Regions from separate parts of the Streptomyces sp. NPDC102441 genome, predicted to be linked through region 1. Evidence: riboswitches for the same ligand, from Rfam matches in the RefSeq annotation. Region 1 holds a riboswitch; each other region holds the start of a gene.

What was found. A riboswitch is a leader RNA that binds a small molecule or an ion and turns the genes downstream of it on or off. The one in region 1 is predicted to bind cobalamin.
Region 2: linked by a shared signal. The riboswitch ahead of ACIREO_RS22025 (ABC transporter substrate-binding protein) and the one ahead of ACIREO_RS12615 (ABC transporter substrate-binding protein) in region 1 are both predicted to bind cobalamin.
Region 3: linked by a shared signal. The riboswitch ahead of metE (5-methyltetrahydropteroyltriglutamate--homocysteine S-methyltransferase) and the one ahead of ACIREO_RS12615 (ABC transporter substrate-binding protein) in region 1 are both predicted to bind cobalamin.
Region 4: linked by a shared signal. The riboswitch ahead of ACIREO_RS35985 (cobalamin biosynthesis protein) and the one ahead of ACIREO_RS12615 (ABC transporter substrate-binding protein) in region 1 are both predicted to bind cobalamin.

Annotation. Positions count from the first base shown of each region.
Region 1 is NZ_JBIWKH010000005.1:250,423-255,317, forward strand. It holds gene ACIREO_RS12610 (FecCD family ABC transporter permease) at 1-6, opposite strand, end outside; gene ACIREO_RS12615 (ABC transporter substrate-binding protein) at 54-1,124, opposite strand; cobalamin riboswitch at 1,155-1,342, opposite strand; gene ACIREO_RS12620 (hypothetical protein) at 1,426-1,596, opposite strand; gene ACIREO_RS12625 (acyl-CoA dehydrogenase) at 1,593-3,443, opposite strand; gene ACIREO_RS12630 (carbohydrate kinase) at 3,489-4,439, opposite strand; gene ACIREO_RS12635 (type B 50S ribosomal protein L31) at 4,614-4,877, opposite strand.
Region 2 is NZ_JBIWKH010000009.1:334,274-339,168, forward strand. It holds gene ACIREO_RS22020 (sugar-binding transcriptional regulator) at 1-882, shown strand, start outside; cobalamin riboswitch at 968-1,096, shown strand; gene ACIREO_RS22025 (ABC transporter substrate-binding protein) at 1,156-2,730, shown strand; gene ACIREO_RS22030 (ABC transporter permease) at 2,732-3,679, shown strand; gene ACIREO_RS22035 (ABC transporter permease) at 3,676-4,509, shown strand; gene ACIREO_RS22040 (ABC transporter ATP-binding protein) at 4,506-4,895, shown strand, end outside.
Region 3 is NZ_JBIWKH010000003.1:33,213-38,107, reverse strand. It holds gene ACIREO_RS06420 (GH92 family glycosyl hydrolase) at 1-392, shown strand, start outside; gene metE (5-methyltetrahydropteroyltriglutamate--homocysteine S-methyltransferase) at 453-2,771, opposite strand; cobalamin riboswitch at 2,926-3,146, opposite strand; gene ACIREO_RS06410 (polysaccharide deacetylase family protein) at 3,207-4,106, opposite strand; gene ACIREO_RS06405 (glycoside hydrolase family 43 protein) at 4,320-4,895, shown strand, end outside.
Region 4 is NZ_JBIWKH010000022.1:50,934-55,828, forward strand. It holds gene ACIREO_RS35965 (alpha/beta hydrolase) at 1-548, opposite strand, end outside; gene ACIREO_RS35970 (class II aldolase/adducin family protein) at 616-1,275, opposite strand; gene ACIREO_RS35975 (anion permease) at 1,522-2,772, shown strand; gene ACIREO_RS35980 (hypothetical protein) at 2,785-3,009, shown strand; cobalamin riboswitch at 3,178-3,307, shown strand; gene ACIREO_RS35985 (cobalamin biosynthesis protein) at 3,436-4,380, shown strand; gene ACIREO_RS35990 (cobyric acid synthase) at 4,377-4,895, shown strand, end outside.

The DNA.
Region 1 (4,895 bases):
CCGGATCGCCGTAGGCCGCTCCGCGCGTACGTCCGGAAGCTGGTGGGTCTTCGTCACCCCGCGAGCCCGAACGAGCGCAGCCCGGCCGCGACGCGCTCCACGCCCTCCACGGTCCGGATCGCCGGATTCATCGCCTGGCCGCTGAGCAGGACGTACCGCTTGTGCCGGACGGCGTCCATGTTCTTCGTGGCGGGGTTGGTCTCCAGGAACTCGATCTTCTTCTCCGCGCTCTCGGCCGTCTGCGACTCACGGGTGAGATCGCCGATGACCAGCACGTCGGGGTCGCGGTCGGCGACGGTCTCCCAGTTGATCTGGGGCCATTCCTCGTGGGAGTCGTCGAAGACGTTCTTCGCGCCGAGTTCCTCGGTGATGATGCCCGGGGCGCCGCAGCATCCCGCCATGTAGGGGGCCTCGGCGTTGGCGAACCAGTAGAGCAGGGTGGTGCCGGACGCGTCGATGTCCGCGGTCGCCTCGTCGACGCGGCTGCGGAGGCTCTTCACCAGCTTCTCGCCGCGCTCCGGGACTCCGAACACCTCGGCCAGGTCGCGCACTTCGCCGTAGACACGGTCCATGGTCAGTGGCTCGGAGCGGGAGCCGTCGCCGCTGCCCGTGTTGTCCTTGCCCGCGCAGTCGGCGGGTGAGAGGTAGGTGGGTACGCCCAGCTTCTCGAACTGGTCGCGGGACGCCACGCCGCCCTTACCCAGGGTGGACTCGAACGAGGCGCTGACGAAGTCGGGTTCCCCGGCGAGGACCTTCTCGGCGGAGGGCTGGTTCTCGGCGAGGCGCTCCACCGTCGCCTCGTCCTTCTCCAGGCCCTTCATCACCGGGTCCGTCCATGTCGCGGTACCCGCGATCCTGTCGGCGAGGCCCAGGGAGAGCAGGATCTCCGTCGATCCCTGGTTGAGGGAGACGGCGTGACGCGGTGCCGCGTCGACAGTCACCGTACGGCCGCAGTTCTTCAGCGTGACGGGGAAGCCGGCGACTGCGTCCCGTGCGGCACCGTCGGATGTGCTGCCGCCTCCGCCGCAGGCGGTCATGAGGACAAGTCCCGCGGTGAGCAGGGCTGTTCGGCGTACGGTGCTGGCTATGGGCGGCAAGGAGTCCTCGGCGTTCTCTGGGCTCATGCGCGGAGCCCGGTACGGAGTTCCGCTCCCGGTGCGGAAGCGGGTGCCAGCAGGTCTTCGGACTCGGGTTCGTCCGGACAGGGCGCCTTCCCGGTGCACCCGAGGGTGTCCCAGTGGCCGTGGCCCTGCCCGTCCCCCTCACCGCTGCGCGTCAGTTCCGGATTCGCACCGGATTCCCTGACTCCACGTGGAGTGTGACTGGCGTCTGCAAGCTATCACGCGGCTCACCGGCGGCCTCGGGGCCGTCGCCGGTACGGCGGGCGGGGGTCTCCCGCTCCGTACCGGCCGGCCGTCGGCCGGGTCAGCGCTTGGGGTGAACCGATTCGCCACCGTCCGTACGCGGCTTCCCGTTCCGGCGGGCGAGCACGGATGTCGTGCCCCAGTAGGCCAGCAGGACGGCGCGCAGTCCCAGGATCTCCAGGTGCTCGCCCAGGCGGCCGCACAGCGCCTGCCCGCTGCGTCCGGGACTCATCGCGCGTCCGCCGCGCCGGTGTTCCACGGGCCCCGGGGATCGTCGTACGCGTCCGCGTAGCCCGGTCCGGCGATCGGCCAGTCGGCGAGCAGTTCCTCCGGCAGGGCGAAGGAACCGGCCAGTTCCGGGGCGTGCGCGGCGACGGCCGCGACGAGCTCCTCGACGGCCTCCGGCAACGCCTCCACCTGATCGGCGCTCAGGAGACCGGCGGCCATCAGGTCGCCGCTGTTGCGGGACACCCACTCGACGGCGAACAGCCGCTCCAGCTCCCCGAGCCGGTCCCTGGCCTCTCCCTCGGGCAGCGTCGACCGGGCCTCGGCGTAGGCCTCGGCGGCCTGCCGGTAGGCGTAGGCCTCGACCCCGCGCAGAGCGGGGCCCGAGGCCGCGTTCCACCGGTCGAGGGTCCCGGCGTCGGGCGCCCGCAGCGCACGGGCCCTTGCCCGGGCGAACCAGATGTCCTGGACCGAGGCGAGGAGCCGGCCCAGGAAGTGCGGGTCGGCGAGGTCCCCGGGTCCCGGGTCGCGGTCCGGGAGGCCGTCACGGCCGGGCTCGGCGGCGAAGAGCATGTCGGCCGCCGCCTTGGCGTACAGGGCGATGTTGTCGCCCTCCGCGGTGATGGCCCCCTCCACGCCTGTGACGAGTTCGGTCATGCCGTTGTTCTCCAGCAGCGCCTGCGCGCCGCAGCGTTCACGGCTCTCGACGATGACCTCACGGGCCCGCCAGGTGATCCACGCCTTGGCGACATCGACCAGTCTCCCCGCGTCCGTCCGGCCGTCCTCGTCCGTACAGGCCTCCCACCGCCCCTGTGCCCTGCGGTACAGCAGGCTCATCGCGAAGACCGTGGCCATGGCCGAGGCGAGCGGTCCGTGGTGGGTCCGGTGGGCGTTCACCGGCACCGGTGGGGTGGACCGGGAGCCGGAGATCATCCGGTGGCCGCCGTAGCGTACGGCGACCGCCAGGGTCGCCCGGGCCGAGCCCGCCGCGCAGGCGCTCATGGAGATCCGCCCGGGGGTGACCCGGCCGATCGAGGTGAGGAACCTGCGCCGCCTGTCCCCCGGTCCGGTTCTGAACTCCCCGTGTTCTTCGCCTTCCTCACCCGTTCCCAGCAGGGCGTCCCGAGCCACGAAGAGCCGGTCGAACGAGGTCAGGCAGTGGTCCACGGGGCTGCCCATCCGGGCCGGCAGCCGGCGCACCCGGACGCCCGGCAGCGGCTGTACGTCGTCGGTGAGCGGCACCAGGAAGAGGCGTACCCCGTGGTCGGAACCGTCGGCCACCAGGCGGGCGGCGACCAGACCCGACTTCGCTCCGCCCGCCGGGCTGGTGTTGGGCATGAACTTCTGCGCGCCCGGGTTCGGGGTGTGCAGGACGAAGCCGTCCCGCTCACGGTCGTAGGTGGCGGTGGTCTCCATGGCCGTCGCGTTGTTGCCGTGCGCCACCTCCGTACAGAGGAAGGTGCCGATGCGCCGCATCGTCAGGTAGTCCGACAGATCACGTCGGCCGACGCAGTCGTGGTCGAGGAGACTGCCGAGGAAGAGGTTGTAGTGGATACCCGCCACGGTGGTCAGCGCGGGGTCCACCGGGCCGAGCCAGGCGTGCAGGGCGGCCAGCGCGCGCGGGTCGGCGGCGAGCCGCGCTCCGCTGTCGAGGGAGAGGTTGAGGATCCGCAACCGGTCGTAAGCGAGGTCCAGTCGCTCTTCGGGCGTTCCGCCGGCGGGGCGGCGGAACGGTTCTGTGCTGATCAGCCGCTGCCAGAATCCGTGCTCGCGCCGGAATCCGGGACCGAGGAGGACGCCGGTCAGCAGTTCGGTGGTGGACGGTGGGGCGGTGTCGGTAAGGGTCACGGTCATAACGAAATCAACGACCGTGGTGGGGGCGAGGACACCCTGGGCGCCCTACCGCTCCGGGGCCGGCACGCCGGTCAGGGCCGCCGCCAGCTCCTCCTCGTCGGGAGGCAGGGCACCGGCCCGTGCGACGGTCACAGCGGCCGATGCCACGGCGTATCGCAGCACGTCGCCCAGAACGGCGGCGTCCAGGGAGCGCAGCCGTGCGCGGCCCGGGGCCCCGAGCAGTCCGTACGAGGCCAGGGCGTGCAGCGCGCCCGACATGAAGGCGTCGCCGGCACCCACCGTGTCCGCGACCCGGACGGGCGGTGCGCCGGTGTTCACGGTCCTGCCCGGCAGGAACGCCGCCGCCCCGCCCGCGCCCCGGGTGACCAGGACGACAGCGGGCCCGGAGCGCAGCCACCGCTCGGCGGTCCTCTCCGGGGGCTCGTCCGGGTACAGCCACCGCAGGTCCTCGTCGCTGGCCTTGACGACATCGCTGAGCGCGACACAGCGCTCCGCCCGGCGTACGGCACGGGCGTGATCCCCCATCAGCCCGGGCCTCACGTTGGGGTCGTAACTGACCGTCGCCGTCTCCCGGAAGGACCGGACGAGGTCCAGGACGGTGTCCGCGCCGGGTTCCAGTGCGGTGGCGACCGACCCGGTATGGACATGCCGGGGCGGCTCCGGTGGCTGCGCGACCGGGCCGAGCGTCCAGGTGATCTCGAAGGTGTAGGTGGCCCTGCCCGCCTCGTCGAGCTCGACCGTGGCGGCCGGCGTGGGCGCGTCGCTGCCGTCGCCGATGACCCGTACACCGGCCGATGTCAGGTGGTCCTCGATCAGCCGCCCGTCGGGGTCGGGGCCGAGCTGGGTGATCAGGGTGGTGCTCCGGCCCAGTCTGGCCAGCCCGTACGCGACGTTCGCGGGGCTGCCGCCGGGGTGGATCCGGTCCGGCTCGCCCGGCACCCGGACGATGTCGGCGACGCATTCGCCGATGACCAGCAGGGCGGGGCTGTCGGGCATGGGGCGGGTCTCCTGGAGGACGCGGGCGGCAGTGCCCCGGCGGATCACGGCGGTCACGGGGCGCACTGCCGCCGATTCTGCCCCGTGTGCGGGAAACCGTGGAGACCCGGGGCCAGGGCGCCTGTCGTCGAACTCCCCTCGTCGCCCGGAGGCGGGAGTTCGACGACCGGCCCTCTAGGAGGCGTCGCCACGCCCCTCGTCGCCGTAGCGGCGCTCGAACTTGGCGACCTGGCCCTCGGTGTCGACCACCCGCGCCTTGCCGGTGAAGAAGGGGTGGCTCTCCGCGGAGATCTCCACATCGATGACGGGGTAGCTGTTGCCGTCGTCCCAGTCGATCGTCTGCTCGCTCGACGCGGTGGACCGGGTCAGAAACGCGTACCCGGCGGAACGGTCGCGGAAGACCACGGGACGGTACGACGGGTGCTTGTCCTGTTGCATCTCTGCTCCTGGAGGTAC
Region 2 (4,895 bases), on a different contig from region 1:
CAGCCGGAGATCGCGGCGCATCTCCATATGTCCCAGCCCCGCGTCTCCCGCCTCCTCAAGGAAGCGGTCGACCGGGGTGTGGTCCGTACGGTGGTGGTCTCACCCGAAGGCGTGCACGCCGAGCTGGAGGATGCGCTGGTCGAGCGCTACGGCCTGCGTGACGCGGTCGTGGTCGAGACGGAGGGATCGGGCGCCGACGTCATTCCGGCCCTCGCCGCGGCGACCGCCACCTATCTGGACGCCACGCTCAAGGGAGGCGATGTCATCGGCGTGTCCTCGTGGAGCGCCACCCTGCTGGAATCGGTCAAGGTCATGCGGGCCAAGACCTCGTCCGTTGCCCATGAGGTCGTGCAGATCCTCGGCGGATCGGGGAGCCCGGAGGTGCAGTTGCACGCCACACGGCTGACGAGCCGCCTGGCGGAACTCACCGGGGCGCGGCCGGTCTTCGCCCCTTCCGCGGCGCTGGTCGGCAGCCGCGAGCTGCGTGACCTGCTCTCGCGGGAGCCGGCCATGGCGGAGGTCATGCAGGCGTGGTCCCGCATCACGCTGGCCGTTCTGGGCATCGGCAGCCTGGACCCGTCGCCGTTGCTGCGCCGCTCGGGCAACGCCGTCACCGCCGAGGACCAGCAGCGGCTCAGAGAGCTGGGGGCGGTCGGCGACGTATGCGCCCGCTACTTCGACGCCGAGGGCGAGCCCGTGGACGCGCCCTTCAACGACCGTCTCATCGCGATCGAGCCGGACGACCTCCGAGCCGTGGAGCGCCGGATCGGTGTGGCGGGCGGCAAGGACAAGGTGGAGGCCATCCGAGGAGCGGTGCGGGGCGGGTGGGTCAACATCCTGATCACCGATGCCGACGTGGCGCGGGACGTGTTGCGCGGCTGACCGCGGTTGCTCCGGAGCCCGGGGCGAGAGCCGGGGCACGCTCCGGCGACCTCATGGGTCACAATGAGCCCACGAGGCGACGGGGATCAGGAAGCCGGTGCGAGTCCGGCGCGGTCCCGCCACTGTGACCGGGGAGCGGTCCTTCTGTATGTCACTGTCCGCAGCCGCGGATGGGAAGGCGGAGGAGAGCGACGATCCGGGAGCCAGGAGACTGACCCGTCGCCGGTCCGACAGCAGGGGCGAGGACACCCCCGGAAAGGATCGACTGTGACGATGCATGCCCGGACGGAGCCGGGGCACCGGCCACAACCCGGCAACCGCCCTGAGCCCGGCAGACGGAGCGTGCTGGCCGCCGGCGGGGCCCTGGGGCTGGCCGCGTCCGGCCTGCTCGCCGGCTGTGGTGCGGACAGGAAGGACGGGGGAGGGGGCGACCGGTTCCGCGCAGCCTTCACGGCGGGTGGCTCGCAGGAGACCCTCGACCCCCACGTCGCCCCGAACTTCGTCGACCAGGCCCGCGCCAAGGCCCTCTACGACACCCTGGCCACCTACGCGGACGACATGTCCGTCCGCGAGCGGCTCGCGGAATCCTGGGAGAGCGACACCTCCGGCACCCGGTGGCGAATACGTCTGCGCAAGGCGGAGTTCCACGACGGGAAACCGGTCACCGCGAAGGACGTCCTCCACAGCTACCGGCGCGCCGCCGACCCCGGCACCGGCTCGCCCTCGCAGGTACTGCTCTCCGCGATCGACTTCGACGCCAGCAGGGCAGACGGCGAACGGTCGGTCGTCTTCGCACTGAAGGCGCCCAACTTCGAGTTCCCCACCGTCTTCGCAGGCCCCGGCACCGAGATCATCCCCGACGGCACGAAGGACTTTCACGAGCCCGTCGGCTCCGGCCCCTTCACCTATGTGTCGTTCACGCCCGGCGGCACCGCCCGCTACCGGCGATGGGCCGACCACTGGGACGGTGCCCCGCACATAGCGGAGCTGGAGATCGTCCCCGCGAACGAGGAGTCGGCGCGGCTCAACGCGCTGCTGTCCGGGCAGGTCCACTACGCCGCCGACATGGCCGGCGCCTCCGTGGAACGGCTGAAGCGGGAAGGCTCGACGCGACTGCTGACCGCACGGCGTGCCACCGCGCAGCAGTTGCTGCTGCGCACCGGCCGCAAGCCCTTCGACGACCCGCGGCTGGTACGGGCCGTACAGCTCGGGATCGACCGGGAGGCACTGGTCCGGGTCGCGCTGGCCGGCCACGGTGAGCCGGGGAACGACCTGTTCGGGATGGGCCTGCGCGGCTATCCGGAGGGCCTGGCGCCCCGCGAACGGGACGTCGGGGAGGCGCGGAGGCTGGTCAGGGAAGCCGGTGCGGAGGGACTGCCCGTCACCGTGGAGACCAGCCCCGTCGACGCCGCGTGGGAGGCCGCAGCGAACCTGATGGGCCGACAGCTGGGCGAGGTCGGGCTGGAGGTGACCGCCAACGTCAGGGCCTCCAGTACGTACTTCAGCGAGATCAAGACGAAGGGGGTCGCCGCCTTCAACACCACCTCCACGCTGCCGGTCTCCGACTTCCTCCAGCAACGGGTCCGCGGCGGAGCGGCCCGCAACCAGACGCAGTACACCTCGGAGGAGTTCGACGCGCTGCTGGACCGCGCCCGCACCACCCGTGGGGAGCAGGACCGGCTGGCGTTGCTCGCACGGGCCCAGAAGATCGCCCGGGACGGGTCCGGGCTGCTGGTGTGGGCCTTCTCCGACGCCAACGACGCCATCGGCCCGTCGGTGAGCGGCCTGCGCGCCGCACCGCCGAACTCGCACGACTGGGCCCGGTTCGACCGGGTCCGCGTCGGCTGACGTGCGCGCCTACCTTCTTCGGCGTTCCCTGCTGGCGGTCCTCCAGTGCCTGGTGGTGCTGGTCGCCGTGTTCGCCGTCGGTTCACTGCTGCCCGGTGACACGGCGGACGTGCTCCGCGGCGAACTCGGCACGCCCGAACAGGTGGCCGCGCTCCGTACACAGCTGGGTCTGGACGAGCCTGCCTGGACCCGCTTCGGGCACTGGCTCGGCAGCCTGTCCAGCGGTCACTTCGGGAACTCCCTGACGACCGGGCTGCCGGTGGGTGACGACATCGGCAGCCGCATCGGCGTGACGCTGCTGCTGGGCCTGCCCGCGCTGGTACTGGTCACGGTGCTCGCGCCGCTGCTGGGCACGGTGTCCGGGCTGCGGGAGGGCAGCCGCGTCGACCGGACGTTGAACACGGCCGCCGTCGTGCTGCACGCGGTCCCGGAGTTCGTGCTCGGGTTGCTGCTGGTCGCCTCGGTGTCGCTGGCGGCCGGGCTGCTGCCGGCCACCGCCATCGGCATGGACACGGCCGCGCTGGTGGCGCAGCCGGCTGTCCTGGTGCTGCCGGTCACCGTACTGACGGCCAGGCACCTGTGTGATCTGGCACGGCAGATCCGCGCCGGTGTGGCGGCGGGGCGGCACGGGCCGGTCGCCGAGCACCTGCGGCTGCTCGGGATGCGGGAACGGACGGTGGTGCTGCGCCATGTGCTGCCGGGGGCCCTGGGCCCCGCCGCGCAGCAGTTCGCCCGCTGCGTGGAGGGGCTGCTGGGCGGTGCCGTGCTGGTGGAGGCGGTGTTCGGCTTCCGGGGGCTGGGGGGCGGCTTCGTCGAGTCGGTGCAGAACCGGGACCTGCCCCAGGTGCAGACGTACGCGCTGCTGTTCGCCGGAACAGCCGTCGCGGTGAACCTCGTCGGTGACCTGGTCGCCCACCGGCTGGCACCGCGCCGGGAGGTGACGGCATGACCGCGCCGGAGAAGGCCGGCTGCGCGCGTACCGGCAGGCGACGCCGTCCGTGGATCGCTCTGGTACTGCTCGGCGTGCCGGTGCTCATCGCCCTGCTGGGGCCCTGGGCGGCAAGCGCCGCGCCGTCGGCCGAGGGCGCGCTGCCGTCGCAGCCGCCCGGCGCGGGGCACCCGCTCGGTACGGACGTCCTGGGCCGCGACGTGCTGTGGCTCGTGCTGCACGGCGGCGCCTCGGTCCTGGGCAGTGCCCTGGGTGCGCTGCTGGTCGGTATGGCCGCGGGTATCCCGTTGGGGCTGCTGGCCGCAGGCCCGCGGCGTGCATTCGACGGGACGGTGATGCGCGGGCTCGACCTGTTGCTCGCCTTTCCCGGACTGCTGGTGCTGATGACACTGGCCGCGACAGGACACCGCGAGTGGTACTGGCTGGTGACGGTCGCCGGGATCCTCCAGATCCCGGCCGTGGCGCGCCTGGTACGCGGAGCCGCGCTCGCACCGGGCTCCCGGACAGTCGTCGAGGCGCTGTGGATGCAGGGGCACGGCTGGGCGTACATCCATCTCCGGCACCTGGCACGGGAGCTGGCCGCTCCCCTCGCCACCGACGCGGGCGGCCGGTTCGCCGTGGTGCTGTACCTGCTGGCGTCCGCGAACTTCCTCGGCCTGGGGCTGCCCGCCTCGTCCCCGGACTGGGCGGTACTCATCGAACGTAACAGCGACGCCCTGTTCACCCAGCCCGCCGCGGTGCTGGTGCCCGCCGGTCTGCTGACGGCGCTGTGCGTCGGCGGCAACCTGCTCGTGGACCGTGCCCTCGCACGGAGGAGGAGAGGCCGATGACCGGCTCCGCCGAGATGCCGCTGCTGGACGCCCCGGAGATCTCCGCCCATGCCGACGGTGCGGAGCGCCCGCTGCTGGACCGGGTCGCGCTGACCGTGACGGCGGGCCGCGTCACCGCCGTCGTCGGCCCGTCGGGCAGCGGCAAGACCACGCTCGGCCTGGCGGCGCTCGGCGCCTCCCGGAACGGTGTGCGGCTGGCCGGACGTGTCCTGCTGGCGGGCACGGACCTGCTGCTCCTGGAGCCCGCCCGGCGGCCGGCGGCCCGGGCCGGCCGCGCCGCGCACCTGCCCCAGCACCCCGAGACGGTGCTGGACCCGGTGCGCCGGGCCGGCGGCGCGCTGACGGAGCTGGCCGCCCTCGGGCATCCGGGGCGCGCCGTCCGACAG
Region 3 (4,895 bases), on a different contig from region 1:
CCGCGCTCACGCTCTTCACGGACGCCCCGACCGGCATGACCGGAAACGACGACCTCGGGACGATGTCAGCCTGGAACGTCCTGTCCTCGATCGGGATCTTCCCGGTCCAGCCGGGCACCGACACCTGGGGCCTGTCGACCCCCGTCTTCGAGAGGGTGGACCTGACCCTCGACCGGCGCTACTACCCCGAGGGCGGCCTGACCGTGAAGGCTCCCGGCACCTCCGGCTCGGCGCGCTACATCCAGGCGGCGCGGGCGGACGGGGACGCGTACGGGAAGACCTACCTGACCACCGAGGACATCCGCTCCACGCGCGACCTGTCCTTCGAGGTCGGCACGGAGCCCTCGCAGTGGGGAACATCGGCGGACGCGGCACCGCCCGCCCTGAAGTGAGGTTCTGAGCGGGTGTCGAACCGGCCGGGGAGCGTCGAGCGCCCCGGCCGGTTCCGGTCGTCAGGACGACGGGAGCTCGCCGCGGACCGTGCGGGCCGCTGCCACGAGGTTCTCCAGCGCCGCGCGGGTCTCAGGCCAGCCACGGGTCTTGAGTCCGCAGTCCGGGTTGACCCACAGCCGTCCGGCCGGGATCGCCCTCAGCCCGGTGCGCAGCAGTTCGGCGGCCTCCTCGACGCTCGGCACGCGGGGCGAGTGGATGTCGTACACGCCGGGTCCCGCCTCGCGCGGGTATCCGTGCTCCGCCAGCTCATGGGCGACCTGCATGTGGGAACGGGCGGCCTCCAGACTGATCACATCGGCGTCGAGGTCGTCGATGGCCTGGACGACGTCACCGAACTCGGCGTAGCACATGTGGGTGTGGATCTGGGTGTCCGGCCGCACCCCGCCGGTGGTGAGCCGGAACGACTCCGTCGCCCAGCCGAGATAGGCCCGGTGGTCGGCGGCGCGCAGCGGCAGGGTCTCGCGCAGCGCGGGCTCGTCCACCTGGATGACCGGCGTCCCCGCGGACTCGAGGTCGTGCACCTCGTCACGCAGGGCGAGGGCCACCTGCCGCGCGGTGTCGCCGAGAGGCTGGTCGTCGCGGACGAAGGACCAGGCCAGCATGGTGACCGGCCCGGTGAGCATTCCCTTGACCGGACGGTCGGTGAGGGACTGGGCGTACGTCGTCCAGCCCACCGTCATCGGCTCGGGGCGGGAGATGTCACCGGCAAGGACCGGCGGACGGACGTAGCGGGTTCCGTAGGACTGGACCCAGCCGTGCTGGGTGGCGAGGTAGCCGGTCAGCTGCTCCGCGAAGTACTGCACCATGTCGTTGCGTTCGGCCTCACCGTGCACCAGGACGTCCAGGCCGGTCTTCTCCTGGAAGGAGATCACTTCCTGGATCTCGGCCCTGACGCGCTCCTCGTATCCGGCCGTGTCGATGCGCCCGGTCCGCAGTCCGGCGCGGGCGGCGCGCAGTTCGGTGGTCTGCGGGAAGGAGCCGATGGTGGTCGTCGGCAGCAGGGGCAGGCCGAGGCGCGCGCGCTGGGCCGGGGCCCGTTCCCCGTACGGCTGGGAGCGGTGGGCGTCGGCCTCGGTCACCGCCGTGGTCCGGGCGCGGACGGCGGGGTCCCGGGTGACGGGGGAGTGCGCGCGGGACGCCAGGTCGGCCCGGTTGACGGCGAGTTCGGCCGCGATGGCCTCGGTGCCCCGGGTGAGTCCCCTGGCCAGGGTGACGATCTCGGCGGTCTTCTGCCGGGCGAACGCCAGCCAGCGCAGGACCTGCGGCTCGATGTCCCGTTCGGCCGCCGTGTCGAGCGGGACGTGCAGCAGCGAGCAGGAGGACGCCACGTCGATCCGTCCGGCGAGCCCGAGCAGGGTGCCCAGGGTGGAGAGCGACTTCTCCATGTCGTTGATCCAGACGTTGCGCCCGTTGACGACTCCCGCGACCAGGCGCTTCCCGGGGAGTCCCCCGACGGCGGCGAGGGCTTCCAGATTCCCGGCGGCGGCCTCCGTGAAGTCCAGTGCGAGCCCGTCCACCGGTGCCTCGGCCAGGACGGGAAGAGCCTCGCCGAGCCGGCCGAAGTAGGAGGCGACGAGCAGCCTGGGCCGGTCGGTGAGTGTGCCCAGGTGCTGGTAGGCGCGCTCGGTGGCGTCGAGTTCGGCCTGGGTGCGGTCCTGGACGAGAGAGGGCTCGTCGAGCTGTACCCACTCGGCTCCCGCCGCGCGCAGGTCGGCGAGCACCTCGGCGTACACCGGCAGCAGACGGTCCAGGAGCGTGAGCGGATCGAAGTCCGCGGCCACGCCGGGGGCCGGCTTGGAGAGGAGCAGGTAGGTGACGGGACCGACCACCACAGGCCGGGCGGACATCCCGAGGGCCACGGCTTCGTTGAGCTCGGCGACCTGTTTGGCGGAGTCCGCCGCGAAGGCGGTGTCGGGGCCCAGCTCCGGGACGAGGTAGTGGTAGTTGGTGTCGAACCACTTGGTCATCTCCAGCGGTGCGACGTCCTGCGTGCCGCGTGCCATCGCGAAGTAGCCGTCGAGTGGATCGGTGGCGACTGCCTCGCGGTGGCGGGCGGGGACGGCTCCGACCATGACGGTGGTGTCCAGCACATGGTCGTAGTACGAGAAGTCCCCGGTCGGGACCTCGCCGATGCCTGCTGCGCTCAGCTGCTCCCAGTTGGCGCGGCGCAGTCCGGCGGCTGTGGCGCGGAGGGCACCGGCGGTGACACGCCCCTTCCAGTAGCCCTCGACGGCCTTCTTCAGTTCCCGGTTCTGTCCCTGCCGGGGGAAGCCGTGCACAGTGGACCGCGTTGCCGTGGTCGCGTGTTCGGTGGTCACGGAGATCTCCTTCGCGAGATGGATCCCTGAGATCCCGGAGACGGGACGAGAGCGCGAAGGGTGACGTACCGGACGGGCGCCGAGCGACGCGGGGATCCGTCAGGTATGTACGCCGACCCGCCCACGAGGTCACCGGGATGTCCGCGCGCGGTTCGTTCGCGCGCGGGCAGATGGCAGGTCTTCGGACTCGCGGGCACGCCCTCCAGGAGGACACCTAATGGCCGTCGCTTCCCAGGCCCGGTACGTCGGACCCAGTGCGTATGACGGCGGTCGTTCCCGCTCACCGCTGCGGGGCAGTCCCGGAATTCCACCGGGTTCCCTCTTGCGACGCATCCCGCATGGCGGACGGGGCGAACCAGCTGCGCCCTCCAGCCTACGGGGCCGTCCGAGGCCGCGGTGCGCCAGGTCCAGCATGCGGATGGTGGAGGCGCCGGCTCACCCAGGACCCGTGTTCCGGGCCCAGATGCGCTGAAGGGCCCGGTAGTCGATCACCGTGATGCCCTCCCGGGCCACCGCTTCCCATGCCCCCGGCGACGTCAGGAACGCGTGGTCCGTACGGCGCACCGGCCGGCCGCCGTCGACGGTCCCCGGCTCCTGGCCGCCGAGACCGGGATGGACGGCCCATTCGCTGAGTCCGGCCGGCAGATCGTGGAGCAGCCTCACATAACGGGCAGCCTTGTCCTCCGTCGCGAGGGAGAAGCTGTCCAGGAAGTCATGGTCGACGACGGGCAGCGCCCGACGCCGCATCGCCCGTAGCCCCGGCTCGAGCCATACGCGGACGGCGAGCCCGTACTCCGCGGCCAGCCCTGCGGTCAGGTCGAGGATGTCGTCGCGGCCGCCGTCGGCCAGGCAGTGGAAGTCCAGGTGGGTGGGCGTGAGCCCCGCATCGGTGACGGCCTCGATCTGCGCGCGGAACTCGGTCTCGACCTCGTCGGGCCGGGCCCTGCCGAGGACGGCGGCGCGCCCGTCAGGGGTGGGCTCGAAGAAGCCGCCCGCGGAGTCGAGCAGGGAGGGAACCCTCTCCTTGGCGGTCAGGGGACCCCAGGGCCGGTGCGGCGTCTCGCACACCATCGTGAGGTGGATCCCGAACGGGATCCACGGCCGCCGCCGGAGCATCCGCACGGCGTCCGGTGCCGCCGGACACACGGTCATGAGGCTGCACGAACTGGCGATCCCCTGCTCGATCGACTCGATCACCGCGGCGTTGATCGAGGGATCCATACCGAAGTCGTCGCAGTTGACGATCAGCAGGCGGGCATCGGGCGGAAATCCCAGGGCCCGGTTCCACCGCGCCGAGGACGTCACGGGCGGGGGTCCGACGGCTTCTCGATCCATGCCCGCAGTCTGGGCCCCGCCCTGACGATCGCGCACATGGATTTGTGCGTGCAGTAGGCGACCCGGCGTTGTCGAAGCGCGTTGTTGAAGCGCTTCGACAAACACTCGCTACCGCCAGGTCTATTGACACCCCGATGCGGTGCTGCCATCTTCGAAGCGTTTCGACGATCATGGCCTGGGGACCCGGTCCTGGCCCGAACCTGAGGACAGACCATGGTGCTCTTCGACAATCCCGTGATTCCCGGCTTCAGCCCGGATCCGAGCATCTGCCGCGTGGGCGAGGACTACTACGTGGCGACGTCCAGCTTCGAATACGTACCCGGCGTGCCGCTGTGGCACAGCCGGGACCTCGTCCACTGGCGGCTGATCGGACACGCCCTGGACCGGCCTTCGCAGCTGGAGCTGCCTGACACGGCTCCGTCCTCGTGCGGGGTGTACGCGCCCACACTGCGGTACCACGACGGCCGGTTCTGGATGATCACGACCGTGGTCGCCGGTGCCGGCAACGTCCTGGTGACCGCCGAGGATCCCGCCGGTCCGTGGTCGGACCCTGTGCCGGTCGGCGTGCCCGGCATCGACCCCGATCTGGCCTGGGACGACGAGGGCGACTGCTGGTGCGTGTTCTCCCACGGTGGGATCCGCGGGGTGCGCATCGAGCCGAAGACGGGCGAACTGCTCGGTGAGCCGGTGGAGATGTGGTCGGGCAGCGGGCTCAAGTACCCCGAGGGCCCGCACCTCTACAGGATCGGCGACTGGTGGTATCTGCTGCTGTCGGAGGGTGGGACGGAG
Region 4 (4,895 bases), on a different contig from region 1:
AGGAACCCCATCACGTTCATGGGGTGGTCCCTCGTGGTGCCGAGGCCGTGCACCGCGATCACCCAGGTGTCGCGTGCGGCGGGTACGAACCAGGCGGGCAGGGCGCCGAGTTCGCCGGGGACCTCGACCTCCTTGTACGCGACGCCGAGGGCGGCCAGCGGGTCGCCCCGGTGGATCTCCGGGGTGAGGCGGACCCGGGCGCCCGGCTTGAGGCTGCCGAGGGTCACGCGCTCCAGCCGCCGGACGACGGTGTCGGGAGAGATCACGGAATGGCCGCCCGGCACCTGTTCGGTCACGGGGCCGACCACCGCGTGGACGCCTCGGCCGGCCAGTCCGTACGTACCGGGGCGCAGCGCGGGAAAGGAGCGGGTCAGAGTGATCTGCCCGGCCGCGGTGGCGTGCACGGTAAGACGGCGGTCGGCCGGGAAGGGCCGTGGCGAGGACGCCCCCAGGGCGGCGTCGCTGGCGTAGCGGCCGGCGGCGACCGCTGCCGCGCCGACGCCGAGGATCGAGGTTGCGGCCACTGCCGCCGCTGTTGCCGGGCGCACGGCTCCAGTGTCCTGGGCGCGGGCGCCATTTGCCAGTGGGCAGGGGCCGTACGGTGCGGCTCCGGGCTCAGCCGGGCTGGCCGTACCCCTTCAGGGCGTCCTGAACGTCGCGTAGCTGGGCCGGGGTGAGAAGGCTCGGCCGGTGGCCGGGTACGGAGCTCGCGGTGAGCCAGAGCCTGCACATCCATTCGAGCTGGGCGGTGCGGTCGTAGGCCTCGTCGAGGGTGTCCCCGTAGGTGACGGTGCCGTGGTTACGGAGCAGGCAGCCGGTGCGGTCGCGCAGGGCGTCCAGCATGGCGTCGGCGAGCTCCTGGGTCCCGTAGCGCGCGTAGGCGGCGGTGCGGACGGGGCCGCCGAGCAGGGCGGCGGCGTAGTGGATGAGCGGCACTTCGGGGACGAGGGTGGAGACGGCCGTCGCGTGCACGGCGTGGGTGTGGACGACGGCGGCCGCGTCGCCGGCACGGTAGACGGCCAGATGGAGCGGGAGTTCGCTGGTCGGGGCCAGTTCGCCCAGGACCTGGCGCCCTTCGAGGTCGACTCCGACAGCGTCCCCGGGGCCGAGCCGGTCGTACGGCACCCCGCTGGGGGTGACCAGGACGACTCCGCCGATCCGGGCCGACACATTGCCCGAGGTGCCGACGACCAGGCCTTCCGCGGCCGTCCTGCGGGCCGTCTCGACGACACCGTTCCACGCCTGCTCGATCGCGTTCCTGTCCACGTCACTCATGCGGGGATCCTAGAGTCACGTGACCGATGTCTCCCCAACGGGGCAAATCGGTCGCCGCCGGATGCCCCGGCCGCGACCGGCGCCGTGCCCCGCACCGGCGGCGACGGTCCGGCCCACCCCTCGCGCACACAAGCGGAATCGGTGCACGCGGTTGGGGTCACCGTGCCGCCCTGCCGAGTTCATCTTCCGTTCACCCTGGTTGCTTACGTTCCACGTGCCAATGACGTCGAACGATTGCCTGGGTAAATGGAACACATCACGCTGCTGCTCGCGATCGTGATCGTGACAGCTCTCGTGTTCGATTTCACGAACGGTTTCCACGACACCGCCAACGCGATGGCCACCACCATCTCCACCGGCGCACTCAAGCCCAAGACAGCGGTGGCGATGTCCGCCGTTCTCAACCTCGTCGGCGCGTTCCTGTCGGTGGAGGTCGCCAAGACGATCTCCGGCGGGATCATCAACGAGAACGGCCTCAGAACCGAGGTCATCTTCGCGGCGCTCGTCGGCGCGATCCTGTGGAATCTGCTGACCTGGCTGGTCGGCCTGCCCTCCAGTTCCTCCCACGCACTCTTCGGCGGCCTCATCGGTGCCGCGGTCATGTCCGCCGGCTGGTCCTCGATCAACGGCGGAACCGTCGTCACGAAGGTCCTGCTGCCCGCGATCGCCGCGCCCGTCGTGGCCGGTCTCGCCGCGCTGCTGGCCACGAAGCTGACGTACCGCCTCAACCGGAAGATCACCGACGAGGCCCAGCTGAAGTCGACCGCGAAGGGGTACCGCGCCGGCCAGATCGCCTCGGCCGGTCTCGTCTCGCTCGCCCACGGCACCAACGACGCACAGAAGACCATGGGCATCATCACCCTGGCCCTGGTCACCGGGGGCGTCCTCTCCCCCGGCTCCAACCCGCCGGTCTGGGTCATCGCCTCAGCCGGTATCGCCATCGCGATGGGCACCTACCTCGGCGGCTGGCGCATCATCCGCACGATGGGCAGCGGCCTCACCGACCTGCGCCCGCAGCAGGGCTTCGCGGCCCAGACGAGCGCGGCCACGGTCATCCTGGCCTCCTCGCACCTCGGCTTCTCCCTCTCCACCACGCAGTCCTGCTCGGGCGCCGTCATGGGCGCGGGTCTCGGACGCAAGGGAGGCACGGTCCGCTGGTCCACCGCCACCCGGATGTTCGTGGCCTGGGGCCTGACCCTGCCCGCCGCCGGTCTGATGGGCGCGGGCGCCGAGTTCCTGACCAAGCAGGGCCCCTGGGGCGTCACGGCCGTCGCCGTCCTGCTCATCGCGGGCTCCAGCGCCATCTGGCTGCTGTCGCGCCGCAAGCCGGTCGACCACAACGACGTGGCCCCGGGCGCCGAGGCCGCGGGCGTCGTCACCACCGCAGTCGCGGCGGTCAGCCCGCCGCCCGCCGGTACCGTCGCACCGGAGTTCAAGACCACCATCCCGGCCCCGGCTCCGACGGCCGGAACCCCGGCCGACCCGGCCACGGTGTAAGGACAGATCCGCATGAACATCGACTGGGCAGCTCTCGCCTCCGTCTTCGGCGTCAGCCTCGTGGTCACCGTCGCACTGGTCGGCCTCTTCACCCTCGGCGTCACGGGTCTCGCCAGGCAGACGTCGACGGCGCAGAGCGGCGGTGGCGGCGGCGCCCTGGCGCGCACCGGCGCGTACGCCTGCTTCGCACTGTGCCTGGCGGCCGTCGCGTACGGGATCTATCTGATCGTCGCCTGAGAGGCCGTCAGGCAGCACACCGGGCCGGACACACGTGGTGTGTCCGGCCCGGTGTGCGTATCGGCACAGCCTCGCAGGTCAACGGCAGGTTGACGGGCGTTCGCGGGGCATGGTGGACTGCCGGAGCCATTCAGGCCGACCGGTGCCGGTCGGCCTGACGGCGACAGGAGAGGAAGCCGGTGCGAATCCGGCGCGGTCCCGCCACTGTCACCGGGGAGCAGCCTCCATACGGAAGTCACGGTCCGCCACCGCGGACTGGAAGGCCGGAGGAACTGCGGATCCGGAAGCCAGGAGACTCTCGTCGCCGGTCACGTCGAACCAGGGCGCGGACCCTGAGTGAGGACACACGCCATGCCCGGCTGCCCTGCGTCGCCCGCCGCACCACCTGCCACCGAGGTCCTTCGAGGCGCGACGGCCGGCTGAGCGGTGCGAGCCGACCGCATCTTCGCGTACGGCGCCGCCGCAGGGCTGATCGGCGACCTGCTGCTCGGTGATCCCCGGCGGGGCCACCCCGTCGCCGCCTTCGGGCGTGGTGCGGCGGGCGCCGAGAGCCGGCTGTGGCGCGACCACCGCGGCTGGGGCGCCCTGCACACGCTCGTCTGCGCCGGTGGTGCCACGGGCGCCGCCGCGCTGGCCGCCCGTGCCGTACGGAACCGTCCCGCCGCAGCCGTGGCGCTGACCGCCGCCGCCACCTGGTCCGTCGTCGGGGGCACCTCGCTGGGCCGCGAGGCCCGGGCCATCGGCGGGGCGCTGGCCGCCGGGGACATCGAGCTCGCCCGGGAGCGGCTGCCGCATCTGTGCGGCCGCGATCCGCAGGCGCTGGACGGGCAGCAGATCGCCCGCGCGGTGGTGGAGTCCGTCGCCGAGAACACCTCCGACGCCGTCGTGGGAGCCCTCGTGTGGGGCGCGCTGGGCGGGGTGCCGGGACTGGTCGCCTTCCGGGCGGTCAACACGCTCGACGCCATGGTCGGGCACAAGTCGCCCCGCTACCGGCGCTACGGCTGGGCGTCGGCCCGGCTCGACGACGTCGCCGGCTGGCCCGGGGCCCGGCTCACCGCCCTGCTCGCCGTGGCCGCCGGGGGGCGCCCGCGCGAGGCGGCCCGGGCCTGGCGGGCCGACGCGGGGAGGCATCCCAGTCCCAACGCGGGCCCGGTGGAGGCCTCGTTCGCGGGTGCGCTCGGCGTACGGCTGGGCGGGACCCTCGCGTACGGCGGGCGGGTCGAGCACCGGCCGGTGCTCAACGGCGAGGCCGGCCGGGACGTGCGGGTCACGGACATCGAACGCGCGGTGCGGCTGTCGCGCCGGGTGAGTGTGCTGGCCCTCGCCGTGTGTGCGGCGGGGCGGTCGGCCATGGGACGGAGAGTCGGATGAGCGGCGGGCTGCTGGTCGCGGGAACCACTTCGGACGCGGGCAAGAGCGTCGTCACGGCCGGGATCTGCCGGTGGCTCGTGCGCCGGGGTGTGAAGGTCGCGCCGTTCAAGGCGCAGAACATGTCGCTGAACTCGTTCGTCACCCGCGAGGGTGCGGAGATCGGCCGCGCCCAGGCGATGCAGGCGCAGGCGGCCCGGGTGGAGCCCTCGGCGCTGATGAACCCGGTGCTGCTCAAACCGGGCGGCGACCGGTCGAGCCAGGTCGTCCTGATGGGGAAGCCGGTCGGCGAGATGAGTGCGCGCGGCTACCACGGCGGGCGCCAGGAGGCGCTGCTGGGGACGGTCGTGGACTGTCTGGAGCAGCTGCGGAGCACGTACGACGCCGTGATCTGCGAGGGGGCGGGCAGCCCGGCCGAGATCAACCTACGGCGCACGGACATCGTGAACATGGGGATCGCGCGGGCCGCGCGCTTTCCCGTGCTGGTGGTCGGCGACATCGACCGGGGCGGCGTGTTC